DNA from 2 places in the Variovorax sp. P5_A3 genome. Region 1 is predicted to be linked to the other one. Evidence: riboswitches for the same ligand, from Rfam matches in the RefSeq annotation. Region 1 holds a riboswitch; the other holds the start of a gene.
What was found. A riboswitch is a leader RNA that binds a small molecule or an ion and turns the genes downstream of it on or off. The one in region 1 is predicted to bind glycine.
Positions count from the first base shown of each region.

Region 2: another riboswitch for glycine. It lies ahead of gcvT (glycine cleavage system aminomethyltransferase GcvT); the one in region 1 lies ahead of AC1D3B_RS16090 (D-amino acid dehydrogenase).

Region 1 covers NZ_JBFUKW010000009.1:64,417-70,939, forward strand. The annotation lists gene AC1D3B_RS16085 (FAD-dependent oxidoreductase) at 25-1,278, shown strand; glycine riboswitch at 1,305-1,400, shown strand; glycine riboswitch at 1,410-1,521, shown strand; gene AC1D3B_RS16090 (D-amino acid dehydrogenase) at 1,607-2,908, shown strand; gene AC1D3B_RS16095 (FIST signal transduction protein) at 2,920-4,188, opposite strand; gene AC1D3B_RS16100 (PhaM family polyhydroxyalkanoate granule multifunctional regulatory protein) at 4,227-5,006, opposite strand; gene AC1D3B_RS16105 (copper chaperone PCu(A)C domain-containing protein) at 5,074-5,973, opposite strand; gene AC1D3B_RS16110 (DUF2946 family protein) at 6,135-6,491, opposite strand.
Region 2 covers NZ_JBFUKW010000019.1:64,243-88,537, forward strand. The annotation lists gene AC1D3B_RS24945 (autotransporter-associated beta strand repeat-containing protein) at 472-7,881, shown strand; gene AC1D3B_RS24950 (hypothetical protein) at 7,886-8,173, opposite strand; gene AC1D3B_RS24955 (flavin reductase family protein) at 8,326-8,955, opposite strand; gene AC1D3B_RS24960 (DUF3014 domain-containing protein) at 9,056-9,943, shown strand; gene AC1D3B_RS24965 (RNA polymerase sigma factor) at 9,956-11,254, opposite strand; gene AC1D3B_RS24970 (YciI family protein) at 11,251-11,685, opposite strand; gene AC1D3B_RS24975 (YciI family protein) at 11,718-12,140, opposite strand; gene gcvP (aminomethyl-transferring glycine dehydrogenase) at 12,286-15,195, opposite strand; gene gcvH (glycine cleavage system protein GcvH) at 15,236-15,610, opposite strand; gene gcvT (glycine cleavage system aminomethyltransferase GcvT) at 15,650-16,813, opposite strand; glycine riboswitch at 16,859-16,971, opposite strand; glycine riboswitch at 16,985-17,088, opposite strand; gene AC1D3B_RS24995 (ABC transporter permease/substrate-binding protein) at 17,128-18,654, opposite strand; gene AC1D3B_RS25000 (alpha/beta fold hydrolase) at 18,748-19,551, shown strand; gene AC1D3B_RS25005 (ROK family protein) at 19,571-20,647, shown strand; gene AC1D3B_RS25010 (phospholipase D-like domain-containing protein) at 20,625-22,016, opposite strand; gene AC1D3B_RS25015 (glutathione S-transferase family protein) at 22,013-22,678, opposite strand; gene AC1D3B_RS25020 (5-methyltetrahydropteroyltriglutamate--homocysteine S-methyltransferase) at 22,791-23,909, opposite strand; gene AC1D3B_RS25025 (aromatic ring-hydroxylating dioxygenase subunit alpha) at 24,054-24,295, shown strand, end outside.

The sequences.
Region 1 (6,523 bases):
ATGCCATCCCAAAAGGATTCGGACATGCGCGTGGTTGTACTCGGCGCCGGCTTGCTCGGTGTCACCTCGGCCTATTACCTTCAGCAACTGGGCCATGAAGTGATCGTGGTCGACCGGCATGCGACGCCGGCGGCCAAGGCGCGGGGGCGTGCCGCGCCGACCGCCGACGCGTCCGGGCTGAAGCAGCCCGGATCCACGCCTGTCCACGCCGGACGCACACAAGGACAAGGCCGGTGGACCCGCCTGCGTGTGGGGTTGCGCCGCCGCATCGCCAGGCTGGTCGATCGCGCCATCGGTGCACCGCCCCAGCGCGACCCCGTCGAGCACCTTGTTCGCCTCGCCGCCTACAGTCGCAAGAGTGCGCGCATCCTGCGCGAAGAGGCCGGCCTGCCCCAGGGCGGGCGCATCGGAGGCCTGTTGAACCTGTTCACCGACGGCGCGGCCTTCAACAATCGCCTGGCTCGCGCCCCGCACTGGTCCGAACTCGGTTGCGAGGAACAACTCTTCTCGGCCGACGACGCGATCCGCATGGAGCCCGCGCTCCAGGCCATCCGCGAAAAGCTCGCAGGCGCCACCTACTCGGTCGAGGACCCGGCCCGCGATCCTGCGCAGTTCGCGGCAAGCCTGGTCTTCCTGTGCCGCGCCGCGGGGGTGCGTTTCCTGACCAAGCACACGGTGGTGTCGCTCAAGGAGCGTGACGGCCGCATCGACCGCGTCGAATTGCTCGATCCCCACGGCCGCTCCACCACGCTGCGCGCCCAGGCCTATGTGCTGGCGCTGGGCTCGTCGAGCGTCCAGCATGCGGAGTACCTGGGCGTCGACATGCCGCTGCGCTTCGTGCGCGAGTACATCGTCACGATACCGGTCAAGGATCCCGCCCGCGCGCCGCGCGTTGCGCTGCGTGATCGCCAGGGCAAGCTGCGCATCGACCGTGTCGAGACGCCGCAAGGCGACCATCTGCGCGTCACCGCCACGGTTCGTGCCGGCCTCGACGAAGAAAGCGAACCCGATTCGGACCGCTTCAATGCAATCCTGAAGCGCGTCGAGATACTGCTCCCCGGAGCGGGCGACCTGGCGCACGCATCCCTCGCCACGGAGATGCACGCCGTGAGCAAGACGCGCCTGCCGATGATCGGCAAGACGCGCCTCCCCAACCTCTTCCTGAACACGGCACCCGGTACGCCGAGCTGGATCAATGCCCTCGGAGCGGGCAAGTCCATCGCCCGCATCGTCAGCGGCCTGCGCCCCGAACTCCAGTTCGCCTTCAGGGGCTTGTAGCTTTCAAGGCCGTCGGCGCCTACAATCGCCGCACTGCAGGAGAGCGGGTCGCGCAAGCGGCCCCACCGAAGGCGCAAACTCCCATAAACGCTCAGGTCGGCTCGCAAGACGGGCCTGTACTGCACCAACTGTCATAGCCGTCTGGAGAGCCATCACCCCATGTGAGCGTGATGCACCGAAGGAGCAAACCCGTTGCGGGCGCAACGGGTGAATCTCTCAGGTACCGAGGACAGGGGGAGCGGCAACTTGGACGTCGGTCCGGTTGCTATATCTTTTCAGCTTCCGATACCGATCCGTCCAAGCGCTGCAACCTTCGAAGGTGCTTGAAATGCGCGTGATCGTTCTTGGCGCCGGCCTGCTCGGCGTGACCTCGGCCTACTACCTCCAGCAACTCGGCCACGAAGTGACCGTCATCGACCGGCAGGCCACGCCGGCCGCCGAAACCAGCTTCGCCAACGGCGGGCAGATTTCGGTGAGCCACGCCGAACCCTGGGCCAATCCGGGGGCACCCCTCAAGGTGCTGCAATGGCTCGGCAAGGAAGATGCCCCCCTGCTCTTCCGCATTCGCGCCGACATGCGGCAATGGCTGTGGGGCCTGCAGTTCCTGTGCGAATGCACGCCGGCCCGCACCCGCCACAACATCGAGCAGATCGTTCGGCTCGGCACCTACAGCCGCGACACGTTGCAGCAACTGCGCCGCGACACCGGCATCGGCTACGAGCAGCGCACGCAGGGCATCCTGCACTTCTACACCACACAAAAAGAGTTCGACGCTGCCCTCGAGCCCGCCGAACAGATGCGCGCCCTGGGCTGCGATCGCCAGGTGATTTCGGCCGACGAGGCCGTGAAGATCGAGCCTGCGCTGGCCCACATCCGCCCGCAGCTCGCAGGGGCTACCTACACAGCCGAGGACGAATCGGGCGACGCCAATCGCTTCGCACGCGAACTCGTGAAGCTGGCAACGGCGGCCGGCGTCAAGTTCCTCATGAGCCACACCGTGACGGCGCTGCGCGAGGCTGGCGGCAGCATCGACCACGTCGAAGCCACCGACAGCGAAGGCCGCTTCCAGCGCATCCGCGGCGATGCTTTCGTGCTCGCGATGGGCTCACTCAGCCCGCTCTATGCGGCGCCGCTCGGCATCCGACTGCCCATCTATCCGGCCAAGGGCTACTCGGTCACGTTGCCTGTAAAGGACGCGTCGAAGGCGCACCAGGTCTCGTTGACCGACGATGAGTACAAGCTGGTGTTCTCGCGCTACACCTCCGAGTCGGGCGACCGGTTGCGGATTGCCGGGACGGCCGAATTCAACGGCTATGACCGCGACCTGAACCGCGTGCGCTGCGAGGCGATCGTGAGGCGCGTCGAAGAACTGTTCCCGGGCGCGGGCGATGCCGAAAACGCCCAGTTCTGGACCGGCCTTCGCCCCGCGACGCCGAGCAACGTTCCACTCATCGGCGGGACGAAACTGCCGAACCTGTTCCTGAACACCGGCCACGGCACGCTCGGATGGACGCATGCCTGCGGCTCAGGCAAGTCGATCGCCCGCATCGTGAGCGGTCTGGCGCCGGAAGTCGACTTCGCGTTCACCGGCCTGCGCGCGAACACCTCACCCGCGTTGCAGCCCGCCTGAACGGCAGGCGCTCAGTCGTTGCTGGTGAACACCGTCAAGACGCCGGTGTAACCGTAGAGGTGGCTCCGCGCGATCTCGCCGGCCGCGAAGAAGCCGACCAGCGGGACGTCGCCCAGCGCGTGACGCACGATCTGCAATTCCGCCCCCGGCGCACCGAAGTGCGGGCCGCCGCGGCCGGAGCAGCTCACGTACACGGCCCCCGCGATGCGTCGGGCCGGATGCGGCGCCGCTTCGGCTTCGCCGGCGGCCACTGCGCGGGCGGTGGCAAGCGTCTGCTCCTCCGGCTCCAGTTCCTCGCGGATCTCGGCACACACGCGCATGAGGTCGGAACGCGCGGCCTGCGCGTTGCGCCGGCAGAAACTCATGCGCATGCCGGCTTCGGCGACGTCGGCGATCGCCACGCCGCGACGCGTCGGGTCGAGACCGATGATGTGACGCACGCGAACGTCGGCGCCGAGGTCGCGCGTACGCCGCACGCCGTCGCTGCCGGCTGTGGCCAGGCCCACGAGCGTGGCCCGGACCGCGTCGACCGCCTGCTCCGGCGCGTCGAGCGATACCTGCAAGTCGTCCAGCAGCACATCGAGTGCGGGCTCGCCATCGAGTTCGAGCAGCAGGTTGCCGTCGGCCTTCGTGATCTCGCGCTCCCGGGACACCGGCTGGCAGCCTTGCGTGACACGCGACACCAGGCGCACGCCTTCGCCGAAAACCACGCCCGACAAGCCCCCGGAAAACACGCCACCCACGGCCCCATGACCCCGGATGTTGCCGTTGCCGCCGATCGCGAACTGCAGCGAACCGGCGCGCCCTGACGACAGGCCGCCAAACAGGTAGCCGGTGTCGGTGCGATCGGCCATTTCGGCGATCAGTTCGCCGAGTTCAGGCGTCCGCGGATCGGCGTGCACGAGCGCGGTGTGCGCCGCGAAGCCGCTCATTTCCGAACTGGCGAGCGGCGCCACGCCGGAGAACACGCGGTACTGGTCGCTCGGCAGTTCGCACAGCATGACGGTCAGGGCCGGCTCGTCGAAATACTCGGCGTTGTTGGCGGCCACGCCAACGCCCACGGTGCCGGACCAGTCCGTGATCTCCGGCAGTTCAGCACCAAGGTGGTCGAGGATTTCCTGCGCGTCGGCCGCGTAGTGGTCGGTGATGTAGAGCAGGCCCAACGTGGGCGCGTGGGCATAGTCGGACAGCGCCATCTGCGCCCGCAGTTGGGCGAGCACGAGCCCGGCCGCCATGCGCCACTGCGGATGGGTGGCGTGACCGGAGGGAAAGAGCTTCATGCGCGCGGCTTTCTGTCTGGGTTCGACCCGTGAGGAAATCAGCGCCCGCGCGCGCGCTTGCGCGCCGGAGCCGACGACTTGCCGGCCGCGGTGCCGCTGCGGCCGGCGGCAGGCTTCTTCCTGGCGGCAGCGGCGGCCGGCTTGCGGGTCGACTTGGCCGGTGTCGAGCCCATGGCCTTGCCCATTGCGTCCGCCATGGCCGGCACCTTCAACTGCGAGGCGTCCTGCATGGCGGAAGCGGCGATCTGCTGGAACTGCTGCGTGAGCGCGCCCCACCATTGAAGCGGGTCGACGACGCCAGCGCCATCTACCGCCGCACCACCGGGCGCCTTCGCCCGCTTCGACGTTGCAGCGGGTTGTTCATCGGTCTCGACCTCGACTTCTTCGTCCTCTTCTTCCTCTTCTTCCTCGACCTCCGGCTCGGGTTCCGGCGGCGCGGCGCGGAATGAAGGCGCGGGCGCAGATACCGGAGCGGGCGTCGGGGCAGAGGCCTGCCGCGTGAAGACGCTGGCGAGGTCTTCCATGCGGACGTTCATGCCGCGAAGCGTCGAAAGCGTCATCTTCTGGACTTCCAGCGCCTGGATGGTCGCCTTGAGCGCGTGGCCGTTCTGCTCGAGCCAGTACTGCACGGTCTTGAGTTCCTGGATGCGCTTGTCGACTTCCTCGACGCTCAGCGTCGGCGCCACCCAGCTCGACAGGCTCGGCATGCCGGGCACCGCGCTCGCACCGGCCGAAGCACTGCCGGCCGCCAGGTTCCGGAGAAAGTCGAAGCCCGGAACGAACTGGCTGAAGGCGAAGGGCTTGCTCGTGTCGCTCATGGGTGGTCTCCGGAGGTGTGTTTCTTGTCCGGGCAGCTTACTCCAAGCAGCTGGGCTTTTGGGCACGTCAATGCTTGTGTTCGCCGCCGGCGGGCGCGGCAGCACCCGCAAGCACAGGAACGTCCAGTTCCTTCGAGCTCTTCTGGCCCTTGGCATCCTCGAAAAGCAAGGTGAGCGGCACGGTGCTGTCCTTGGCCAGCGCCTTCTTCAGGTCCATCAGCATCAGGTGGTAGCCGCCCGGCTTGAGTTCGACGGTCTGCCGTGCCGGCAGGTCGAGCGCACCCGCCGCGCGCATGCGCATGGTGTCGCCCTCCATCTTCATCTCGTGCACTTCGGCCACGCCGGCCGCCGGTGTCGACGCGCCGACCAGCCGCGAGCCCGACGGCGCGGTGAGCTTCATGAAGGCGCCCGTGCCGCTCTGGCCGGGCACAGACGCGCGGATCCAGGCGTCGCGCACGTCGACCGCCGCCACGCCGGGGGCCAGGACGTCGAGGCGGGCCGCCGGGCTTTCGAGCCCCTCGGTCGAGACGCCGCTGGCCGGGATCTGCGCCCAGTCGGCGCTCCCGGTGTCGCAGGTCTGGAGCACCTTGAACCACAGCGTACCGGGCGTTGCCGGCAGCTTTCCGCGCACGACGAACTCCGCGCGCTCGCTGCCGGGCAGAGCCGTCTGCGCGGATTCGGCCGACCAGCGCACTTCGCCGGCGCTGTCGCCCGCCGCCTTCTGGACGTCGAGCTTCCAGCCCTTGCGCGCCTGCGCATCGGTGAAGGCGAAGCCCTTGGGGAGGCGCACGGTGAGGCCGGTGGTGCTCTTGGCATCCTTGCAGGCATGGCCCACGCGGAATGCGGCGTCGTAGTCGCTGCCCGCGGTGCCCCCGCCAGGCGGCAGGGTCACATGGGCCAGTGCGGCGCCGGTGCCCGACAGCAGCGCGCAGGCGGCCAGGTGCTTGAGAGTGAAGGTGGCGTTCATGAGGGTCCTTTGTCGAAAGTGGAGTCTGGGGTCGAAGCGGACTTCGGCGATGTGGGTGCGCTGCGGATTGCGCGCCTCGGGCCCTGGAGGCGCCGACGCATTGCCGGAGGAATCGACGCCGGCGCACCCGACGGGCGCCCAGCGAGATCAGCGGATGCGGGTCAGAGTTGGCGCGGAGGCCCGCGCGCCGGGAACGGCGCGGCGGGGGCCGCGGCGAGGCGCGCGGCGGGAACGGATCTGACGGAGAACGCCAGCGGCTGGACCGCTGGCAAGGCCAGGACGGGCATCGGCGGCGGCGCCCCGGTCAGCACGCACAACGGGCAATCCAGGTGGGACGCACCCATTTCCTGCACACCGTCGTCCGTCTGGACGATGACCTTGATGGCCCCGGCGGCGGAACAGACCAGTTCCACGGCCCGCGGATGCACCACCGGCGAAGCCACCGCCACGCCGAGCGACAGCACGAACCACATCAGCACGAAGCTGACGAGTCGGTGGGCGCGGCGAAGGGCGGACATCGGGGCGGATTATCAACCCGCTCGCCATGGAG
Region 2 (24,295 bases), on a different contig from region 1:
ATCGACATCTGGGGCGGCGCTTCGACTCTGACCTTCAATGGTCCGACGACGTTTTCCGGAAACTACGTCAACAGTGCCACGGCCAATACGCGGGGCGGCGCCATCAACATCGGCGACTTGAGCCCGGGAACGGGTGCTTCGATCGTGCAATTCAACGACACCGTCACGTTCGATGGAAATTTCGTTGCCTCCTCAGGTGCTGGCGGCAATGCGCGGGGCGGGGCGATCAACGCGTTCGGAAGTGGTGCCTCCTACGATTATCGGTACATTTTCACGGCGCCGGCCATATTCACGAACAACTATGCGATCAAGACTGGAACCGGGGCGGGCGGCGGTTATGGCGGAGCAATTTTCTATGATTCAGCCGCTGCGTCGGTCAGTTTGACTTCCGGTACCCAATTTCTCAATAATTCGGCGTCGACCAGCGGTGGTGCCATTTATCTGCAAGCCGGTACCATCTCGCTCAATGCCTTGACGGACAGCATCCTGTTCCAGGGAAATCGTCAGGGCGTTTCCGTTTCCGGAGGACTACCGGTTGCCGGCACAGGGACGCCCAATGCCATTTATCTGGGATCGTCGGGCAGCCTCAATCTGAATGCCAATGCCGGGCAGCAGATCCGGTTCTTCGATCCGATCGGTTCGATTGCCGGGTCTACCGTCACGGTGACGAAGACGGGGGATGGGGAAGTTGTTTTCCACGGGGACAACGGCGCGACGACGCAGTTCGATTCGACCATACAGGCGAACACGACGGTACAGGGCGGCTTCTTCACGCTCGCTGACGGCGTGAACTACGGAAGCACCACGGGCGGGGCATTCCTCGTCAATACAGGGAGCGGCACAGCGGGAACGGTGCAGGGCGGCGCCAATTCGAGCTTGCGCGCACTGACCCTCACGGTGGCCGATGGCGGAACCGTCAATGTGACCGGCGGCACCTTCACGCTCGATGCGCCGACGATCAATTTCCAGTCCGGCGCTCGATTCACGGGCAACGGGATCTTGGCCGCATCGGGCAACATCAATCTGACCGGGTCGGTGGTTGCGGACCTCGGCGCAGGCGATTTGAATCTGACGGGGCGCCTCACCGGCACGGGCGGATTGACGGTTCAGGGCACAGGGGTGCTGGAGCTTTCGAATGCGACGAATGCGAATACGGGCAGCACCATCGTGACAGCCGGCGCAACGCTGGTCGGCGCTGTCGCCAACGCCTATGCCACGAGTGCCAACGTGACCGTGGACGGAACACTCGATCTCGCCCGAAACAACCTCGATCAGACGGTCGGGAATCTTTCGGGCAACGGCTCGATTCTTCTGGGTTCCGCTGTGTTGACCGATGTCAGCACGGCGTCGTCGATCTATGCCGGCACCATCACCGGTTCTGGAAGCGTCATCAAGTCGGGAACCGGAAACCTGACGCTTTCCAATGCGGCGAATACCTACACCGGCGGTACAACCATTCTGGCCGGCGGTACGCTGACCGCGACCAACGGCAACGCGCTGGGCCCCGGCGCGGTGGCAAACAGCGGCGCGCTCCAACTCGATTTCGCCACCGACAGCACGTTCGCGAACTCGTTGACGGGCACCGGTGCTCTGCAGAATACCGGGGCAGGCGTGGCAACGCTGACGGCGCAAAACTCGACCGCAGGCGCAGTGACCGTGACGGCCGGCACGTTGGATTTCGAGCAGAACGGCGTGTTTGCGGCGACGAGCTTGTCGACGGGTGCCGGCGCGACAACCAATGTGGGAGCCAATTCCCAACTGACCTTGACGGGCGCACTGACCCAGGCCGCGGGGTCCGCGTTGAATGTCGACATCGGGGCGGCCATACCGATCACCGCCGCTTCGGCTGCGCTGAGCGGAGCGTTGAATGTCACCGGCTTTTCCGGCAATGCGCCCGCTTTGGCAAGTGCCTTGCCGACGACCTTCTACACCGTGATCCAAACCACCGGCACGGGGATCACCGGCGATTTCACCAGCTTCGCGTCGAGCCCGGTGGCGAACCCTGTCGACTACCTGACCCTTCGGGGGCAGGCGAACGGCGCCGACTACGACGTGGGGTTCGGCTTGACTTGGCTGGCGGGCACGACCGCAGGCAACGGCATCTTCACGCTGGTGAATCCGGCGGACATCTTCGATGTCGACGTGGTGCTCGCCGGCCAGACAGCGTCCGGCACCGGATGGGACGGCACGACGTTGACAAAGAACGGCGCCGGCACGCTGGTGCTCTCTGCCGACAACACCTACACGGGCGGCACGACGATCAGCGCTGGCACCTTGCAGTTGGGCAACGGGGGCACCACGGGTTCGATCGTCGGCAACGTGGTCGACAACGGCGTCCTGGCCTTCAACCGCTCCGATGCGACTACGTTCGCGGGTGCGATCAGCGGAAGCGGCGCGGTCACGCAACTGGGCACAGGCACCACCACGCTGACTGCTGACAACACCTACACGGGCGGCACGACGATCAGCGCCGGCACCTTGCAGTTGGGCAGCGGTGGCACCACCGGTTCGATCGTCGGCGACGTGGTCGACAACGGCACGCTTGCCTTCAATCGCTCCGATGCGACCACCTTCGCCGGCGCGATCAGCGGCAGCGGCGCGGTCAATCAAGTCGGCAGCGGCTCCACGACGCTGACAGGCGACAACACCTATACGGGCGGCACGACGATCACCGCCGGCACCTTGCAACTGGGCAGCGGAGGCACCACTGGCTCGATCGTGGGCGATGTCGTCGACAACGGCACCCTGGCCTTCAACCGCTCCGATGCCGTCGCCTTCGCTGGTGCGATCAGCGGCAGTGGAGCCCTCCAACAGGCCGGCAGCGGCACTACGGTCCTCACCGGCAACAGCGGCACCTTCGCCGGCAGCACCAGCGTCACGAACGGGACGCTGCAGGTGAACGGAACCCTGGGCTCCGCGGCCAGCACGCTGTCGGTGGCCACCGGCGGCAGGCTCGGGGGCAACGGCACCATCGGCGGCAACGTGTCGATCGCCGACGGCATCCTGGCGCCGGGCACCTCGCCGGGCACGCTGACGATCGGCGGGGACCTGACGCTTGCCGGCACCTCGACCCTGAACTACGAATTCGGACAAGCCGGCGCACCCGGCGGCACCCTCAACGACCTGACCGTGGTCGGCGGCAATCTCACCCTGGACGGCACGCTCAACGTGACGACCTCCAGCGGCGGTACCTTCGGCCCCGGGCTCTATCGCGTCATCAGCTACGGCGGCACGCTCACCGACAACGGCCTCGTGCTCGGCACGACGCCTCCGGGCAGCGACACCTTCGTGAACACCGCCCTGGCCGGACAGGTCAACCTGGTCAACACGGCCGGCCTGGCACTCGACTACTGGGATGGCGCGAGCGGCGGCTTCAACGGCCAGATCGATGGCGGCAGCGGCTCCTGGCAGGCTTCCGCTGCCGGCAACTTGAACTGGACCGAGGCCACCGGCGCGATCAACGCGCCCTATGCGAATGGCACCTTCGCCATATTCGCCGGCACGCCCGGCACCGTGACCGTGGACAACAGCCTCGGCGCGGTCAACTCGTCGGGCATGCAGTTCGCCACCGGGGGCTATGTGGTGCAGGGCGGCCCGATCACGCTGGCCGCGGGCAGCAACATCGTGCGCGTCGGCGACGGCACCGGGGCAGGTGCGGGCTATGTGGCCACCATCGGCTCCGTGCTGGGCGGCACGGGCGGTGTCGACAAGACCGACCTGGGCACGCTGGTGCTCACGGCAGCCAACACCTACAGCGGGGGCACGACCATTTCCGCCGGGACGCTGCAGCTCGGCGATGGCGTGGCGACAGGGTCGATCCTCGGGGATGTGGTGGACAACGGCACGCTGGCCTTCGACAACCCGGGCGTCACCAACTTTGCGGGCGCGATCAGCGGCAGCGGTGCGGTCCACCAGATAGGGGGCACGACAGTCCTGACTGCAGACAACACCTACGGCGGCGGCACCACCATCGCCGCGGGCACCTTGCAGTTGGGCAACGGCGGCACCACCGGCTCGATCGTCGGGAACGTGCTCGACAACGGCACTCTCATCATCAACCGTTCGGATTCCGTGGCTCTGGGCGGCGTGATCAGCGGCAGCGGCGCGATCCATCAAGCCGGTACCGGCACCACGACGCTGACTGCCGACAACACGTACACGGGCGGCACGACGATCTCCGGCGGCGCGCTGCTGCTGGGCAATGGCGCTACGGCCGGATCGATCCTCGGCAACGTGGTCGACAACGGCACGCTGGCCTTCAACCGTTCCGATGCAGTGAGCTTCGGTGGCGTGATCAGCGGCAGCGGTGCGGTCGTGCAACGCGGTCCGGGTGCCACCACCCTGACTGCGGACAACGCCTACACCGGCGGCACAACGATCTCGGCAGGCGCATTGCAGTTGGGCAGCGGCGGCACCACTGGCTCAATCGTCGGCGACGTGCTCGACAACGGCACCCTGGTCTTCGACCGCTCGGATGCCGTGACCTTTGCGGGCGCGATCAGTGGCGCGGGCGCGGTCACCCAGGTCGGTGCAGGGGCAACCACGCTGACCGCGGCGAACACCTACACGGGCGGCACGACGATTTCCCGCGGCGTCCTGCAATTGGGCAGTGGCGGCACCACCGGCTCGATCGTCGGAAATGTGGTCGACAACGGCGCGCTGGCCTTCGGCCGCTCGGACGCCATGACGTTCGCGGGCGTGATCAGCGGCACCGGGTCTGTCCATCAGGTCGGCGGCGGCACCACCACGCTGACCGCCAGCAACACCTATGCAGGGGGCACGGTGATCTGGGCGGGCGCGCTGGAACTGGGCAGCGGCGGCACCACCGGATCGATCGCCGGCAATGTGGTGGACAACGGAACGCTGGTCTTCAATCGATCGGATGCCGTGACCTTCGCCGGCGACATCAGCGGCGCGGGAGCCATCCACCACATCGGCGCAGGCACGAGCCTCCTGACCGGCAACAACGGCACCTTCTCGGGCACCACGAGCGTAACCAGCGGCACGCTGCGAGTGGATGGCGCCCTCGGCAGCAGCATCAGCTCGCTGTCCGTCGCCACCGGCGGCACGATCGCCGGGCGCGGCAGCCTCGGCGGCAACGTATCCATCGCCGATGGCACCCTGGCGCCCGGCGAGTCGATCGGCACGCTGACCATCGGCGGCAACCTGTCGCTCGCCAGCTCCGCATTGCTTCGCTACGATTTCGGGCAGGCCGGTGTCGTCGGCGGTGCCTTCAATGACCTGACCGTGGTCGGCGGAAACTTGACGCTCGACGGCACGGTGAATGTCGCGGCACCGAGCGGCGCTCCCTTCGAGCCAGGGCTCTATCGCATCATTGGTTACGGCGGCACGCTGACCGACAACGGTTTCGCGCTCGGCGCAGTGCCGGGCGGAACTTCGCTCTACGTCCAGACCGCTCTCGCCGGACAGGTCAACCTGGTCAATACGGCCGGCTTGTCGATCAACTTCTGGGACGGCGCAGGCGCCAAGTTCGACGGGGGCGTCAAGGGCGGATCCGGCATCTGGCAAGCCTCGATCGGCAACGACAACTGGGCGGACATCTCTGGCGGGGTGAACTCGTCCTATACGGACGGCTCCTTCGCGATCTTTGCCGGCACCCCAGGTACGGTGACGGTAGACGACAGTGTCGGCGCGGTCACGTCGTCGGGCATGCAGTTCGCGACCAACGGCTATGCGATCGAGGGCGCGCCCATCACGCTGGTCCCCGGTATCCATGTCTTCCGCGTCGGCGACGGGACCGAGGCAGGCACAGGCTACGTCGCCACCATCGGCGCCGAGCTGAGCGGCTCCGGTGGCGTGGACAAGACCGATCTTGGCACCCTGGTCCTGACCGGGGCGAACAGCTACGCCGGTGGAACGACCATCTCCCAGGGGACATTGCAACTGGGCAACGGCGGCCCGACGGGTTCGATCGTCGGAGACGTGCTCGACAACGGCACCCTGGCTTTCAATCGATCGAGCGACTTGACCTTCCCCGGCGTGATCAGCGGAGCCGGTGCAGTCATCCAGGCCGGCGGCGGCACCACAACGCTGAGCGCTGCGAATACGTATGCCGGCGGGACGACGATCGCGGCGGGCACGCTGGTCGGTTCGGCGACCAGCTTCGGCTCGGGTGCGATCCTCGACAACGCAGCGCTGATCATCGACCAGCCTGCCGACGCCAGCTTCACCAATGCCGTCAACGGCACGGGAAGCTTCACCAAGGCAGGAGCGGGCGCGCTCGACCTGACGGGTACGAGCGCACTGTCAGGCCCCACGACGGTGGCCGCGGGGCTGCTCGCGGTCAACGGTTCGCTGGCCAACTCCGCGGTCCAGGTGCTCAACGGCGCGACGCTGGGCGGCAACGGCGTGGTCGGGGCCACCGCAGTCCGTGCAGGCGGCACGATTGCGCCAGGCAATTCCGTCGGCACGTTGTCGATCAACGGCAACTTCACCCAGGCCGCGGGATCCGTCTACCAGGCGCAGGTGGTCCCGAACAGCACTGCGTCGGATCGGATCAAGGTCAGTGGCTCGGCGACGCTGGAGAGCGGCTCCGTTCTCAACGTGACCAAGGTCACGCCTGGCGCGTATTCGCTGAACTCGCGCTATACGGTGCTGACTGCCGCGAATGGCGTGACCGGCAGGTACACGCTCAGCGGAGACACTTCCGGCACCTTTTTCAGGCTCATCGATTCCTACGACGCCAACAACGTCTACCTGATGCCCGAGCAGGTCAGGAATTTCGTCAGCGCCGCGCAGACGCCCAACGAGATCGCGACAGCCCGCAGCCTGAACGATCTGCCGAACGGAAGCCAGCTGAAGGATGCGGTCGGCTTGCTGGCGACCGACGCCCAGGCACGCGACGCCTTCAACCAGTTGTCGGGCGAGATTCACGCTTCCGCCAAGACGCAGATGATCGAGGCAAGCCATTTCGTGCGCGATGCCTCGACCGATCGCGTGCGGCAAGCCCTTTGCGCCGTCGGCGGCGCCGATCCCCGGACCAGTGCAAAGGCCATCGGAGAAGTGTCGACGCTCGCAGCCATGGAGTGCAATCCGGACCGCCCCGTGGTCTGGGCGCGGTCTTTCGGTTCGTGGGGCAGCACCGATACTGACGGCAATGCCGCCAAGCTGGATCGCTCGATCGGCGGTCTGTTCGGCGGCGTCGATTCGCGCGTGTTCGACACCTGGCGCATCGGCATGATGGCCGGGTACAGCCGTTCGAGCTTCAACGCGCACGATCGCAACGCGTCGGGCAGTAGTGACGACTATGACATCGGCGTCTATGGCGGCACGCAATGGGGCGATCTGGGCCTGCGACTGGGAACGGCCTACACGTGGCACTCCATCGATACCAGCCGCTCTGTTTCCTTCCCCGGCTACACCGATCGACTTGGCGGCAAATACAACGCGGGTACGACCCAGGTCTTCGGCGAACTGGGCCAACGCATCGACGCGGGGAATATCCAGTACGAACCGTTCGCAAGCCTGGCCTACGTCCGGCAGTCAACGGACGGATTCATGGAGCAGGGAACCGTCGGCGCCGTGACCGGCCGCAGCGACGACACCAGCGCCACCTTTTCCACGCTCGGCGTGCATGCCGCATCCACTTTCAAGGCGGGGGGCACCGACTGGACGGCGCGAGGCATGCTGGGCTGGCGCCATGCGTATGGCGGCACGGTGCCGACCAGTTTGCTTTCCTTCAACGGCTCGAGTGCCTTCAGCGTGGCCGGGGTACCCATTGCGCGGGACACGGCCGTGCTCGAACTCGGGGTGGAGGCGCCGATCGCCAGGAACGCCGTGTTCAGCATGTCCTATGCGGGACAGGCCGGCAGTGGCATGCGAGACAACGGCGTCCGCGCCAGCCTGAGCTGGATATTCTGAGCACTCAGCCTTTGGCTTGTCCTTCGAGACGGCGGCCCGCGTCCAGCGCATAGACGACGGGCTTTTCATCGGAAGTCTTGTGGGGGGCCGTCCCGCCTTCGCCCAGCGGAACGTGCGTCGATCCGTAGACCTCGCGCTCCAGCCGCTTGGCGCGTTCGGCGTACATGCGGGCGAGGGCGCCGTGATGCTCCGCCGCCGCCTGGTGCTCGATGCGGGCCAGATGGGCCTCTTCGAGCAGCGTCATGACACGTCGCAAGTGGCCGTTTCGGTTGGGTTGGAAAAAACTGAACATCAGATCCTCCGTCGCTGAAGCCGTAACAGGCGCCTTTTTTAACTTCAATTGACGGTTCGTGCATGTAGGGCTGCGCCTACCTTAGGGGTAGACCGCACGGCCGATGATTACTTTGTTGGCAAAACGGTAGATTGCGTAGGGGTCCCCCTGGCCTACATCTCGTCGATCGACGTGCTGCGGGCCTCGCCCTGCGCCGCCAGGGAGTAGCGTTCGCGTGTCTTCACGTAGAAGCTCGCGCCGAAGCGGCCGACCGGGAAGTAATGCTGCAGCCGCACGCGCCAGGTTTCGGTGTCGATCAGCTCGTCACGTGCATGCATCCAGCGAACCCGGCCAATGAAGATCTGCCGGCTCTCGGTCTCCAGCGTTTCCCACAGCGTGCATTCGAAGGCGACGGGAGCCTCGGCGATGCGGGGCGGCTTCACCGCGCTGCTCGGCAAGGGGGTGAATCCAACGACCTCGAGTTCGCTCACGTGCGGCGGGTGGCGGTCGCCGCAGCGGTGCATCTGCTCGGCGATGTCCTCATCTGCCAGGTGCACGACGAATTCGCCGGTGCGGACAATGTTGGCGGCGGTGTCCTTGAGCACGCCGTCCTGAAGGCGGTTGACGCTGATCATCACGATCGGCGGTTCCTCGCCCAGCATGTTGAACATGCTGAAAGGCGCGGCGTTGACGATGCCATCGGGGCCGATCGTGGTGACGAGCGCGATCGGGCGTGGCACGATCAGGCTTGCCATGAGTTTGTAGCGCTGGTGCTCGGTGAGGGTCGAGAAGTCGATGTTCATAGGGGTTCCATGGCGGTCACAGGGCGTTACGGCACGAAGCGCGTTCGTGGTTTCAAATGGACCGCGCGTCTCCGACCGCAGATGAAAGGACGATTCCACCATGCCCGAACGGGACTCAGCAGAATTCAGGCCAGCACGCGAATCCTCGGTCTGGACCCTGGCGATTGTCGTTGTGGTGATTCTCGCGGCCGCATTCGCGTGGTGGCGCTGGTCATTGCAAAAGGAAGCGCCGTCGGAGGCGCCCGTCGCGACCGTGCCGCAGCCGCAAGGCGCGCCGGCTGATGCGCCCGCGCCGCCGCCGGAGCCCGTGGGCCCACAGAACCCGGTCGACGCATTGGCCGAACCCGACGCGACGTTGCCGCCGCTGAATGACGCCGATGCACGCGTCAACGCGGCGCTCAACGAGCTGCTAGGCAAGAAATCCGTCGCGTCCTTCCTCCAGACCGATGGCTTCGTGCGGCGCGTGGTAGCGACGGTCGACAACCTGCCCCGCGCACAGGCGACGTCCCGCGTCTGGCCGACGAATCCCGCGCCGGATCGCTTCACCGTGCAGGGCAATGGCGAGGCGCGGACGATCAGCCCCGACAACGGCAACCGCTACACCCCCTTCGTGCTCTTCGCGGAATCGGTCGACACGGCGCGCGCGGTGGCGCTGTATGCCAAGCTTTACCCGCTGTTCCAGCAGGCTTACGAGGAACTCGGTTATCCCGGGCGCTATTTCAACGACCGTCTTGTCGCGGTGATCGACCACCTGTTGCAGACGCCCGTACCGAATGGCCCGGTGCAGGTGAAGCTCACGGAAGTGAAGGGCGAGATGCAGTCCGAACGCCCATGGGTGCGCTACGAGTTCGTGGATCCGGAGCTCGAATCGCTATCGGCGGGGCAGAAGATGCTGATCCGGATGGGGCCGGTCAACGAGCGGCGCATGAAGGCCAAGCTGACCGACTTTCGCCGCCAGATCGCGACCGGTGCGATCGCGAAGAAGTAGCGTGACGCCGGCTCAGTCGGCAGCCGAAGCGGCCGCGCCGCCCGAGCACGCCAGCGCGCGCATCAGCAGCAACTTGCGTTCGCGCGCATTGCGCGTGAGTTCGGCTGCCCGCTTGAATTCGAGGTAGGCCTCGCCGGTGCGGCCCAGCTTGGCGAGCAGGTCGCCGCGCACGCTCGGCAGCAGGTGGTAGCCCTGCAGTTGCGGCTCCGAACGCAGCGTGTCGACGAGTTCGAGGCCCACGGCAGGCCCTAAGGCCATGGACAGCGCGACCGCGCGGTTCAGTTCCACGATCGGAGAGGGCGCGAGTTGCGCGAGGGCTTCGTACAAGGCGGCGATGCGCGCCCAGTCGGTGTCGGCGGCAACGCGAGCGCGCCCATGGCATGCCGCTATCGCAGCCTGCAACGCATAGGGTCCCAGCGCACCGCCGAGCTTTTCGGCACGCTCCAGCGCAGCGAGGCCGCGTCGGATCAACAACTGGTTCCAACGCCCCCGGTTCTGTTCGAGCAAGAGGATCGGGTCGCCGTTGGCGTCGACGCGCGCTGCGGCACGCGAAGCCTGGATCTCCATCAGCGCGACGAGCCCGTGGACCTCCGCCTCGTCGGGCATGAGTTCGGCCAGGATGCGGCCGAGCCGCAGCGCCTCCTCGCACAACGCGGGGCGCATCCAGTCGTCGCCGGTGGTGGCCGAGTAGCCTTCGTTGAAGACCAGGTAGATGACTTCGAGCGCCGATGCGAGCCGCGCTGCGAGTTCGTTGGCGCGAGGCGCCTCGAAGGGCACGCGCGCGGCGGCCAGCGTCCGCTTGGCCCGCGCGATGCGCTGCGCGATGGTCGGCTCGGGCACGAGGAAGGAACGCGCGATCTCATCGGTGGTCAGCCCGCCGAGCAGGCGCAAGGTCAGTGCGACGCGGGCTTCGGGCGAGAGCACGGGGTGGCAGGCGGTGAACACCAGGCGCAGGATGTCGTCGCCCACCTCGTCATCGAGCGCCGCGTCCACCGCTTCGGCGAAATCGTCGGAGGCCATGGCGTGCTGGGCGTCGAGCTCCCGGCCGATCTCCTCTTCCTTGCTGGCATGCAGCGTCCGCTTGCGAAGCAGGTCGATCGCGCGCCGCTTCGCGGTGGCGGTGAGCCAGGCACCGGGGTTGTCCGGAATGCCGTCGCGCGGCCATTGTTCGAGTGCGGCGACCAGTGCATCCTGCGCCAGTTCTTCCGCCACGCCGACGTCGCGCACCATCCGCGCCAGCGCGCCGATGATCCTGGCGGACTCGATGCGCCAGACGGCGTTGATGGTGCGATGCGTTTCGGCGGCCGTCACGAACTCTCGCGCGCGGCCGCGCTTTCGCGCAGCAGTTCTTCCTGCTTGCGGATCTCGGGCGTGAACTCGGCGCCGAAATCTTCGGCCTCGTAGACCTGGCGCAGCTCCAGCTCCACATTGCCGTTGCCGTCGATGGGTGGCCAGCGCTTGACCCATTCAAGTGCTTCCTCGCGCGACTTGACCTGGATCAGCGTGAAGCCCGCGATCAGTTCCTTGGCCTCGGCGAAGGGGCCGTCGGTGATCGTGGGCTTGCCGCCGTTGAACTTGATGCGCGCACCTTTCACGGTGGGCTGCAGGCCCATGCCGCCGAACATCACGCCCGCTTTGATCATCTCCTCGTTGTATTTCATCATGTCGGTGACGAGCTGCTCGGTGGGCATCATGCCGGCCTCGGTGTCCTTGTCGGCCTTGCGGATGATCATGAATTTCATCGTCGGATCTCCTTGTGGTTTGGGGCGTGCGGTCAGGACTTCTTGGCGGCAATTTCGGCCGCAAGGCGCTTTTCCTGCTCGCGCAGTTCCGGCGTGAGTTCGGCGCCGAAGTCCTCCATCTCGAAGACCTGGCGCAACTCGATTTCCTCGCCGTCCTCGAAGGGCGCGCGCTTGAGCCATTCGATGGCTTCTTCCTTCGAACGGACCTGCCAGAGCCAGAAGCCGGCGATCAGCTCCTTGGTCTCGCTGAAGGGGCCGTCGATCACGGTCCGCTGCTTGCCTGAAAAGCGCACGCGTGCGCCCTTCGAGCTGGTCTGCAGGCCTTCGCCCGCCAGCATGACGCCGGCCTTGACCAGCTCTTCGTTGTACTTGCCCATCGCCGTCAGCATGGCCTCGGTGGGCATGACGCCGGCTTCGGATTCCTTGCTGGCCTTGACTATCACCATGAATCGCATGTCGTTGCTCCTGGATTGAATTGGGAGCCCGGCATCCGGTCGGTGTGACCGGGGCTTTTTCCGGGGCTCTACTTCAACGTCGAAGCAGCGACTGCGAAATCGACAGCTTTTCGACCGTCGTTGTAAAAAAATGTCGACCCGGGGTTCAGGCCTTCGCGTAGTCGCCCACCGGCACGCAACTGCAGAACAGGTTGCGGTCGCCGTAGACGTTGTCGACGCGCCCGATCGGCGGCCAGTACTTGGCCTGCTTGAGCGTGGCCAGCGGAAAACCGCCGAGCTCGCGCGAATAGGGCCTCGTCCATTCGCTGCCGAGCAGGCTGACCGCGGTGTGCGGCGCGTTCTTGAGCGGGTTGTCGTCCTTGGGCCAGACGCCTTCCTCGACGCGGCGGATCTCGCCGCGGATGGCGATCATCGCGTCGATGAAGCGGTCGAGTTCGGCCAGCGGTTCGCTCTCGGTTGGCTCGACCATCAGCGTGCCGGGCACCGGAAAGCTCAGCGTCGGTGCATGGAAGCCGTAGTCGATCAGCCGCTTGGCGACGTCCTCCGCGGTCACGCCGCTGGCATCCTTGAGCGGTCGCAGGTCGAGGATGCACTCGTGCGCGACGTGGCCGTTCGGGCTGGCGTACAGCGTCGGGTAGTGGTCCTTCAGGCGAGAACTGATGTAGTTGGCGCTGAGGATGGCGATCTCGGTCGCGGCCTTGAGGCCCACCGCGCCCATCATCCGACAATACATCCAGCTGATCGGCAGCACAGCGGCATTGCCCAGCGGTGCCGCCGACACGGCGCCCACGCCGTGCGAGGCGATACCACCGGTCGCATGGCCGGGAAGATACGGCACGAGATCCTCGACCACGCAGACCGGCCCCACACCGGGCCCGCCGCCTCCGTGCGGGATGCAGAAGGTCTTGTGCAGATTCAGGTGGCTCACGTCGCCGCCGAATTCGCCGGGCGCGGCCACGCCGACCAGGGCGTTCATGTTGGCGCCGTCCACGTAGACGCGGCCGCCGTGTGCGTGCACGATCTCGCAGAGTTCCTTGACACGGGTCTCGAACACGCCGTGGGTGCTGGGGTAGGTGATCATCACCGCCGCGAGCCTGTCGCCGTGGGTGCCGCAGGCGCGCTTGAGGTCGTCGATGTCGACATTGCCATCGGCGTCGCAGGCGGTCACCACCACCTGCATGCCGACCATCTGTGCACTCGCCGGGTTGGTGCCGTGCGCCGACGAGGGAATCAGGCACACGTTGCGGTGGCCTTCGCCCTTCGCTTCGTGGAAGGCCTTGATCGCCAGCAGGCCCGCATATTCGCCCTGCGAGCCAGCGTTGGGCTGCAGGCTGATGCCGGCATAGCCGGTCGCCTCGCAGAGCCAGGCGCGCAGTTGCTTGTCGAGCTGGGCGTAGCCTTGCAATTGCTCGGCCGGCGCGAAAGGGTGGATGTTCGCGAACTCGGGCCAGGTGATCGGGATCATCTCGCTCGTCGCGTTGAGCTTCATCGTGCAGCTGCCGAGCGGAATCATGCTGCGGTCGAGCGCGAGGTCCTTGTCGCTGAGGCTGCGGATGTAGCGCAGCATCGCGGTCTCGCTCTTGTGGGTGTTGAACACCGGGTGCGTGAGGAAGTCGCTGGTGCGGCGCAGGTCCTCGGGAATGCGCGGCGTGATGCGACCCGCGAGGTCATCGAAGCGCGGCATCGGCCTGCCCGTGGGCACGAACAGGGCCCACAGCGTCTCGATGTCGGCGCGCGTCGTGGTCTCGTCGAGCGAGATGCCCAGGTGGTTCTGTACGCGGTGGCGCAGGTTGAAGCTGGCCGCCTCGGCGCGTTCGATGATCCTGGCGGTGTCCTCGCCGGTTTTCACGGTGACGGTGTCGAAGGCGGTCGCATTGACCAGCTCGCGGCCCATCTGCTCCAGCCCCTGCGCAAGCACCGCGGTGAGCGCCGCGACGCGCTGCGCGATGCGCCGCAGCCCTTCCGGGCCGTGATAGACCGCGTACATGCTGGCGACGACGGCCGGAAGCACCTGCGCGGTGCAGATATTGGAGGTGGCCTTCTCGCGGCGGATGTGCTGCTCGCGCGTCTGTAGCGCGAGGCGGTAGGCGGGCGCGCCGTGCGTGTCGACGCTCACCCCGACGATCCGGCCGGGCAGCGAGCGCTTGTACTCGTCGCGGCAGGCCAGGTAGGCCGCGTGCGGGCCGCCGTTGCACATGGGCATGCCGAAGCGCTGGGTGGTGCCGCAGACGATGTCCGCGTCCCATTCGCCGGGAGGCGCCAGGAGCGTCAGCGCGAGCAGGTCGGCCGCCACGCAGAAGGCGGCGCCGAACTGGTGCGCGTGGCCCGCGAGCGGACGCAGGTCGTGCACATGCCCGGTGGTGGCGGGGTATTGCGCCAGCACGCCGAAGAATTCGCTGCTCGCCATGAGGTGCGGCAGGGTCTCGGACACGGTGCTGACCTTGACCTCGATGCCCAGCGGCGCGGCACGTGTCTTGATGACCTCGATGGTCTGCGGATGGCAGTCGCCCGACACCAGGAAGACGTTGCTCTTGCTCTTGACGCTGCGCTTGGCCAGCGTCATCGCCTCGGCGGCGGCCGTGGCTTCGTCGAGCATCGACGCATTGGCGATGGCCATGCCGGTCAGGTCGCAGACCATCGTCTGGAAATTGACCAGCGCCTCCATGCGGCCCTGCGAGATCTCGGCCTGGTAGGGCGTGTAGGCCGTGTACCAGGCGGGGTTCTCCAGCACGTTGCGCAGGATCACGCCGGGCGTGTGCGTCCCGTGGTAGCCCTGGCCGATGAAGCTGCGCGCCACCTTGTTCTTCGCCGCGATGGCCTTGAGTTCGGCCAGCGCGTCGGCTTCCGTCACCGGCGCCGGCAGGCGCATCGGACGGCTGCGGCGGATGGCCGGCGGCACGATGCCGTCGATCAGCTCGGCGCGCGTCGTCGAGCCGATGGCGGCCAGCATGCGCGTCTCGTCTCCGGCTTCGATGCCGATGTGGCGAGCGATGAATTCCTCGGCGTTCTCGAGTTCGCCGAGCGAGGGGAGGGTTGGCAGGACGGGCGTCGACATGGAGGTGATGGGTGGGTCAGGCAGGAGGGGCGGTGAGGGATCAGTTCTCTTCCGAGAACTTCGTGTAGGCCGTTTCGTCCAGCAATGCTTCGAGTTGGGTCGCATCGCTGATCCGGACCTTGAAGAACCAGCCGGCGTCCATCGGCGCGCTGTTGGCGAGCGACGGATCGGCGCGTAGCGCCTCGTTGACTTCGGTGATCTCGCCCGAGACGGGCATGTACACGTCGGCTGCGGCCTTGACCGACTCGACCACGCCCGCGACTTCGCCCTGGTTGAAGGTCTTGCCGACTTCCGGCAGGTCGACGAACACCACGTCGCCCAGCGCGTCCTGCGCATGTACCGTGATGCCCACGGTCACGAGGGTTGCGTCGTCCTCTTTGACCCACTCGTGGTCCTTGGTGTACTTGATCGTCATGAAAGAAGCTCCTTGGGGAAAAAGAATGTCAGTGGGGAATCAGCCGCGGAAGTACCGGGCGGGGACGAAAGGCATGGTGCTCACTTCCATGAGCACAGGCTTGCCACGAACGATCCCCTGGATGCGCGTGCCGGGCTCCGCATAGGCCAGCGCGACGTACCCCATCGCCACCGGCCGATCGACCGTCGGACCGAGCAAGCCGCTGGTCACTTGGCCGATGGCAAGGCCTTCGAATGATTCAAGGAGCGTGCCATCGCGCACCGGAACGCGCTCCAGCGCCACCAGGCCGACGCGCTTGCGTTTCAGCGTCTCGTGGTCGAGATGGCCTGCCGTGCCGCTGGCGGCCGTGAGTTGGGCGAGGATCTTGTCCGCACCCGGAAAACCGCCTTCGCGCGCGCCTCCGGTGCGCCGCACTTTCTGCATCGCCCAGCCGAGCGAAGCCTCGACCGGCGTCGTGGTCTCGTCGATGTCGTTGCCGTAGAGACAGAGTCCAGCTTCGAGCCGCAGCGAATTGCGCGCGCCCAAGCCGATGGGCTTGACCTCAGGTTGTGCGAGCAGCAGGCGGGCCAGGGCTTCGGCATCCTTGGCCGCGACCGAGATCTCGAAGCCGTCTTCGCCCGTGTAGCCGCTGCGTGTGACGAAGGCCGGCAGGCCGCCGATCTGGACCGCGCCGCCGGTCATGAAGACGAAACGCTCGACGCCGGGCGACAGACGCGCCAGCGTCGCCGCAGCCTGCGGCCCCTGCAGCGCCAGCAGGGCATGGTCGGGCATCGGCAGGACCTGGCAACGCTGGCCGATCTTCGCCGTGATGTGCGCAATGTCAGCCGCCTTGCACGCGCCGTTCACGATCACGAACAGCGAGTCGTGGCCTTCGTTGAAGAACATCAGGTCGTCGAGGATGCCGCCCTCGTCATTGAGCAGCAGGCCGTAGCGCTGCTTGCCCGGCGCCAGTCCGATCACGTCGACCGGCATGAGGGTCTCGAAGGCCGCCGCGGCGTCGGGACCGACCAGGCGCAGCTGGCCCATGTGGGATATGTCGAACAGGCCGGCGGCCTCGCGCGTGTGCTTGTGCTCGGCCATCAGGCCGGCGGGGTATTGCACCGGCATCGAGTAGCCCGCGAAGGGAACCATGCGGGCGCCAAGCTCCACGTGCAGGGTGTGAAGCGGTGTCTTCAGAAGATCGTTGGTCGATGCGGAGGCCAAGGCACTCTCCAAAGGGGCAGTCCAGATCCATGACCGGAGCCATGGGCCACCCCTGCTGTCCGCTTTACCTGAGAGATTCGCCCCACGATCGGGGTTTGCTCCTTCGGTGGACGGCCCTCCGACGTAGTGACGGGCCGCCTCTCTCCAGCAAGGAAACGCCCCGTGTGAAAGAGCGCCTCGTCAGTCCTTTTGCCTGAGCGTTCGGGCCCTTGTGATGAGGGGACCTGCGCCTTCGGCGGCACCGCTGTCGCGGGGCTCTCTCCTGACCGGCCGAGTGTAAGGGATTGGGCGAGAGATCCTCCGGTTGGACGGATTCAGGTTTGCGTGCGCCGGCGCATCAGGTATTCGATGGTCTCGAACAGGGCCTCGCTCAGCAGCGCCAGCACGGCGGCGGGGACCGCGCCGGCCATCAGCAGTTCGCGGTCGTTGAGTGCGAGCCCGGTCACGATGCGTTCGCCGAAGCCGCCCGCTCCGACGAAGGCCGCGATGGTTGCGGTGCCGATGGCGATGGTGGTCGCCGTTCGCACGCCGGCCAGCAAGGTGGGCAGCGCCAGCGGCAATAGCACCGCGCGCAGGCTCTGCCCGCCCGTCATGCCGAGCGCGGTGGCTGCCTGTCGCAGTCCTGCGGGAACCTCGGTCAAGCCGGTGACCGTGTTGCGCATGATGGGCAGCAATGCATAGAGCGTGAGCGCGACCAGCGCAGGCAGCGTGCCGATCGCCCCGATCAGCGAGATCAGCACCGCGAGCAGCGCCAGCGAGGGGATGGTCTGCAAGAGCCCCGTGAGACCCAGGACCAGCGCGCGCGCCCGCAAGTGCGGAAACACGAGGATCCCGACTGGCACCGCGATGAGGATCGCCACCCCGACCGAGACCAGGACGAGCATCAGGTGCTGCCGCGTGAGCCGGCCCAGGTCGGGGCCGAACAGCTTGGCGACGAAGCCGCGCGAAGCCGCATCCGCAGGGGCGGCGTGGCCTTGTGCGAGGAAGTCGCGGGCGACCACGTCGAAGGCGACGCCTTGCAGTTCCGCACGCGCATTCATCGCGATCATGGCGCGTTCGTCGATGCGGCCTTCGAGCTTCTGCAGCGCCGCCCATGCTGTCGGCCAGCGCGTGGGCACGTCGAGCCGATACAGCACCACGGCGTCATAGCGCGGGAAGTAGCCGCGGTCGTCCTGCAGGACGCGCAGGCCCAGGTGATCGATCTTGGCGTCGGTGGTGTAGATGTCGATCACGTCGATCTGCCTGGCGCCGATCGCTTCGTACGCGAGTCCGTGGTCGAGGCCGGTGGGCGTCTGCTTGAATCCGTAGCGCGCAGCGAGACCCTGCCACCCGTCCGCGCGGCCGATGAACTCATTCGACAGGCCGAGCTTGAGGTCAGGATGGCTTGCCAGGTCGCTCAGCGTGCGAATGCCGAGCCGGTCCGCATCGGCCGCTCGCATGGCGAGCGCATAGCCGTCGTTGAAGCCCAGCGGAATCGCGACACCCAGCCCCAGCGGCGCGAGGGCCGCGTTCATCGCTTCGCGCGACATCGACTGGGAGCCCTTCAGGATCTCCAGCGCGATCGTGCCGGTGTACTCGGCATAGAGATCGATGCTCCCGGAGCGCAGGGCCTCGTAGACGATCGCGGTGTTGCCGAGCCCTTGCCGGACCACGGGCGGTGTCGGCATTTCGGGCGCGGCGGTCTGGGCCAGGACCTCCGCCAGGATGTACGACTCGGTGAAGCGCTTGGAACCGATGCGCAATCCCTGTTCCTGCGCGTGGGCGAACGCGACGGCGCAGAGCAGCCCCAGGCAGAGCAGGCCCCGGCAGGTGACGAGCCAGGGGTGGCGCAGTGAAAGCATCGGTCCAGTGTATCGGTGGTGGTGGTGGTGGCGAGGGGCTCGTTCTCCTACAGCGGCTCGTGCGGCAGGCTGATGTGTCGGCGCACTGTGTGAATGCAAACTGAACACGTGCAGATCAACTATGTCCGACGCGGTGAAGGGAAGCCTCTGTTGCTCATTCACGGCCTCGGCAGCAGTTGGCGCTCATGGCAGACCGTGCTGAATCCGCTTGCCGCCGAGCGTGCCGTGGTCGCGATCGACCTGCCGGGTTTCGGCAAGAGTCCCCCGCTCGCAGGGGAGGTGTCGGTGCGCACGCTCGCCAGCGCGGTCGCCCAGTTCCTGTGGGAGCACGATCTGGTGGGAACCGATGCGGTCGGCAGTTCATTGGGCGCTCGCCTGGTGCTCGAACTGGCGCGACGGGGCGGGGTGCTGGGCTCGGTCATCTCACTGGGGCCGGGTGGCTTCTGGGCTGGATGGGAGCGCTATGCGTACCAGAGTTCGATCTGCTTCTCGATGCGGGTGGTTCGCGCTCTGCAGTTTGCGATGCCGGCGATCGCATGCCATGACTGGTCGCGTGCGCTGCTCCTGACGCAGCTGTCGGCACAAGCCGCCAGGTTGTCACCGGCACTGGTGCTGGAAGAGATGCGGAGCTACGCTTCGTCGGCGTCCTTCAGCGTGATGCTGCGCGATATGGTGAGCGGCTTGCCACAGGAAGGACTGGCGATCGGGAGCCTGTCCAAGCCGATGGTGATCGGCTGGGGCCGGCTCGACCGGGTGTGCTTTCCCCGGCAGGCGGCGCGCGCGCAGAAGCTGTTTCCGGATGCCCGCCTGCACTGGTTCGAGCGGTGCGGCCATTTTCCCCATTGGGACGCGCCGGAGGAAACGGCTCGCCTGATCCTGGAGACCACCGCCGATTGACGGCTTCATGAAAGATCTGATGCCTTCCGAACGAGACTTGCTTCCGCTTCCCGACGTCCACGGCGCTCGCGAACTGGCCTCCGTCATCGTCGAGGGCTACAGCCTTCAGTTGCGGGACAAGGATGGCTTCATCGGGGACCAGGCCAGCCAGACCGCGTTCCGCGAATTGCTGGAACGATGGCGCCAACGGCGCCGTCGCAAGGGCAAGGACCCGCTTGGCGGACGCCATTCCAAGGACCTGAGCAAGCGCACGCTCGACGAGGCGCTCGGCCAGGCGAAGGCTTCGGAGGCGGCCGATGTGCTCCACGGCGTGATCGAGGAGTTCGCCAGGGAACTGGCCTGGGTGATCGAGCGCTTCATGCGCCAGCCTTCGTGGCAAGGCGTCGAGCGGATCGTGATCGGCGGCGGCTTTCCGGAGAGCGACGTCGGCGAGCGCGCGATCCTGCAGGCGGCGGCGATCCTTCAGGAAATGAAGGTGTCGGTGCAACTCGGGCGCATCGGCCACGAGACGGACGACGGCGGCCTGCTGGGCTGGGTGCACCTCACGCCGCGGGCCATGCTCAAGAAGTACGACGCGATCCTCGCGCTGGACATCGGCGGCACCAATGTGCGCTGCGGCATAGTCAAGACGCGGAGGAACCGCGCCAGGGATCTGTCGCGGGCCAAGGTGCTCCGGCGCGAAAAGTGGCGCCACGCGGATGACGGACCCAATCGCAAGGTGCTGATCGACCGTCTGGCGGAAATGCTCGAATCGCAGATCCGCTATTGCAGGAAGAAGGGCATCAGGCTCGCGCCCTTCATCGGCATCGGCTGCCCGGGGCTGATCCGCAAGGACGGCTCGATCTCGCGCGGCGCACAGAACCTCCCTGGCGACTGGGAGAGCGACAACTTCCATCTGCCCAGCGAGCTCTGCAAGAGGATCCCTGTCATCGACGGCGAGACCACCGAGGCTCTGATGCACAACGACGCAGTCGTCCAGGGCCTGAGCGAGCTGCCGTTCATGCAGGACGTGAAGCGCTGGGCCGTGCTGACCATCGGCACCGGCCTGGGCAACGCGAGCTACACCAACAAGGCTAGAGCTGGAAAGCGATCGTGAGCAGCAGCCCTTCGGCCACATCACGCATCAGCCCCGGCCGGCGCGCACGATAGGACTCGCCGGCGGAGGACGTGGTCTCGATCCACTGGGCCAGCCATTCGACCTCGTCGTGGCCGTAGAACACCACCGCCGCCTCGTGATTCAGCAGCAGGCTGCGCATGTCGAGATTGATGGAGCCGCAGAGCGCCAGGTTGTCGTCGACGACGACCGCCTTCGCATGCGCCATGAAGGGCAGCATCCGGAAGATGACGCCGGCTCGCGCGAGGTCGCGCATGGCGCGGGCGCGCACGAAGTCGGCCAGCCGGTGGTTCGACTGCGCGGGCATCGCGATGGTGACCTGCACGCCGCGCCGCGCGGCAAGGCGCAGGGCGTCGCGCAAGCCGTCGCCGGGTACGAAGTAGGGGGTGATCGCCAGTACGCGATGCTCGGCGCGAAAGCAGGCGTCGATCAGCAGCGCGTGCGCCGTGTCTTCCGTCTGGTCGGGACCGCTGGGCAGGAACTGCGCCTGGCCGTCGGCGGACGGGTCGTCTTCCGCCGAGATCGCGCGCGGTTTGCGTTTGCGCACCGATGTCCAGTCGTGGTCGAACTGCCGCGCCGCCGCGGCGGCCACGCTGCCCTGGAGGTCGAAGGACAGGTCGCGCCATGGCGTCGGATGATTGTCGTTGCCCGTGAAGTATTCGCCCGCGAGATTGCGGCCGCCCGACCAGAGCCGGCTGTCGTCCGCGATGGTGAGCTTGCGGTGGTTGCGCAGGTTGCGCGGGCCGGTTCGGCGCAGGCTGAAGATGGGGCGGAACACGGCGACCTCGGCCCCTGCTTCGCGCAGCGCGTCGAAGTGCGAGCGCGGCAGCGACAGCGCGCCGAAGCCATCTAGCAGCACGCGCACCATGATGCCTTCGCGAGCTCGGCGCGACAGCCGGTTGATCACGTCGTGGCCGAGCGCGTCGTCGCCGATGATGAACGTGCACACGTCGAGGCGCTCACGCGCGCCCTCGATCACCTCGAACAAGGCATCGCGCGCGGCACCGCCATCGGAATGAAAGCGCGGGGCACAGCGACCCGGCGAGGCGAGGCCGAAGCTCTCGATCAGATCGGCAGCCCAGTGGCCGGCCGGTGCGGACCGCGGCGGGCGGGGCGAGCCCGACGGCCGCAATTTGCGCTGCCCGAACAGCAGGTACATCGGGAGGATGATGTAGGGCACCAGCACGAGGCCCATGACCCATGCGATCGCCGTGCTGGGCGCGCGCTGTTCGCGCCGTGCGCGCGTCGTCAGTACGTAGACCAGCAGCGCGAAGGTGACGACCAGCAAATGCTGCGACGGCGAAGGCAGCCAGTCCAGCAGCTCGTCGAGCAGGTCGTCGAGCCGGTTCACGTGCGGAGGTGCTGCAGGAAGGCAGGCACCGGGCGGCCCTCCGAGGCAAGGAAGCCCATCATTGCGCCGACCACTTCGCGCACGGCAGGCCGTGCACCGACGCGATCGCGCCATTTCACCAGCCGTGGGGTGGCCTCGGTCATGCCCGCGCCCTTGCGGTCGGCGAACACATGCGCCATGTAGAAGGCGATGTCGGCGTAGGAATAGGTGCCCGCGAGATAGTCGCGGTCGGCCAGCAGCTGATCCAGTTCCCCGTGAAATCGGGCGCAGGCACCGCAGGCCGCCACCGCCGCAGGGCTTTGCATGTCGTGCTGAAGGCCGAAGAGCTTCACCACGTGGGGGAAATACACCTCGTCCGACTTGAGTTCCAACTGCCGGGCCCGCGCCCTCGCGGCGACATCGGCGGGCCAGAGCGGGGGAAGGGGGGCGCGGTCTTCGAGGTATTCGAAGATCTGCGTCGAATCGAACAGCTCGACCTCGCCGTCGATCAGCACCGGCACCTGCCGCTTCGGATTGACGCGCAGAACCTCGGGTTGCCTGGGCTCGTAGTTGTCGTCGCGGTCGAAGGGCACCATGACGCATTCGAACGCGAGCTCTTTTTCGAGCAACGCGATCTGCGCCTTGGCGCCGAACATGCTGAGGGGACCAGTGAAAAGCTTCATGTGGCGAAGCCTACTTCACCGGAGCCCCAAAACAAACGGCCTCAAAAGGCCAGTCCTTTGTGAAACACCGCGGAACCGGCTTCGCCGGGCCGCAGGTGTTGCCCCCGGCAGCTCAGCTACCCCAGACTTCCTGCGCGGTTTCCACGACCAGGCGCAGCTTGGCGCGTTGCGCCTCCACGGCGATGTTGTTGCCATGCACCGTGCTCGAGAAGCCGCACTGCGGCGACAGCGCGAGCTGGTCGAGCGACACGTACTTGGCGGCGGCCTCGATGCGGCTCTTGAGCTCGTCCTTGTCTTCCATCTCGCCGAACTTGGTGGTCACCAGGCCCAGCACCACGGTCTTGCCCTTGGGCAGGAAGCGCAGCGGGCGGAAATCGCCGGAGCGGGCATCGTCGTATTCGAGGAAGTAGGCGTCGAGGTCCATCTCCTTGAGCAGCGCTTCGGCCACGGGCTCGTAGTTGCCGGCTGCCGCGTGGGTGCTCTTGAAATTGCCGCGGCACAGGTGCATCGCGAGCGTCATGCCGGCCGGCTTCTGCGCGACCACCTTGTTGATGAAGGCGGCGTAGCGGTGCGGCAGTTCGTTCGGGTCGTCGCCGCGCTGGCGGGCGGCTTCGCGCATCCGCTCATCGCAGAGGTAGGCGAGGTTGGTGTCGTCCATCTGCACGTAGGTGCAACCGGCTTCGGCCAGCGAGCGAAGTTCGTCGCCGTAGGCCTTGGCGACGTCGTCGTAGAAGGTGGGGTCGAGCTCGGGGTAGGCCTCCTTGCTGATGCCGGCGCGGCCGCCGCGGAAGTGCAGCATCGTGGGCGAGGGGATGGTGACCTTGGGCGTGTTGCCGGCCGACACCTGGCTCTTGAGGTACTGGAAGTCCGCCAGCTGGATGTTCTTGGCGTGGCGCACCTTGTCGATGACGCGCATGACGGGCGGTGCGAGCTCCTCCGTGCCATCGGGCTTGCGGATGGTGACCGGGATGTCGGTCTTGACGCCGCCGAGCTGCTCGAGGAAGTCGATGTGGAAGTAGGTGCGGCGGAATTCGCCGTCGGTGATGCTCTTCAGGCCGACGTCTTCCTGGAACTTGACGATCTCGGTGATGGCCTTGTCTTCGACCTTGCGAAGTTGTTCGGGCGTGATCTCGCCCTTGGCTTTCTGCTCGCGCGCTTCGAGCAGGTATTTGGGGCGCAGGAAGCTGCCGACGTGGTCGTAGCGGGCAGGCAGGGCGGCGTGCTGGGACATGGGGTGCTCCGTCGAATCTGGAAAAGAACGGTCGATCGTATCCGTTCAGGGCATGCCCGTTGTGGATACATTGAGACTGGTGTTTACCCTGAAAAATGGCGAAAAGACTGGATTTTAGGCGTTCGATGTATACAGTCAGTATCCATGAAAGCCTCCACGAGCCCGTTTCCGCTGAACGCCTGGTACGCCGCGGCGTACGACGTCGAAGTCAAGCACGCACTTTTGGCACGCACGATCTGCAACCAGAAACTGGTGCTGTATCGGCGCACCGACGGCCAGGTCGCGGCACTGGAGGATGCCTGCTGGCACAGGTTGATGCCCTTGTCGCTCGGTCGGCTCGAAGGCGATGAACTCGTCTGCGGCTATCACGGCCTCGTCTACAACAG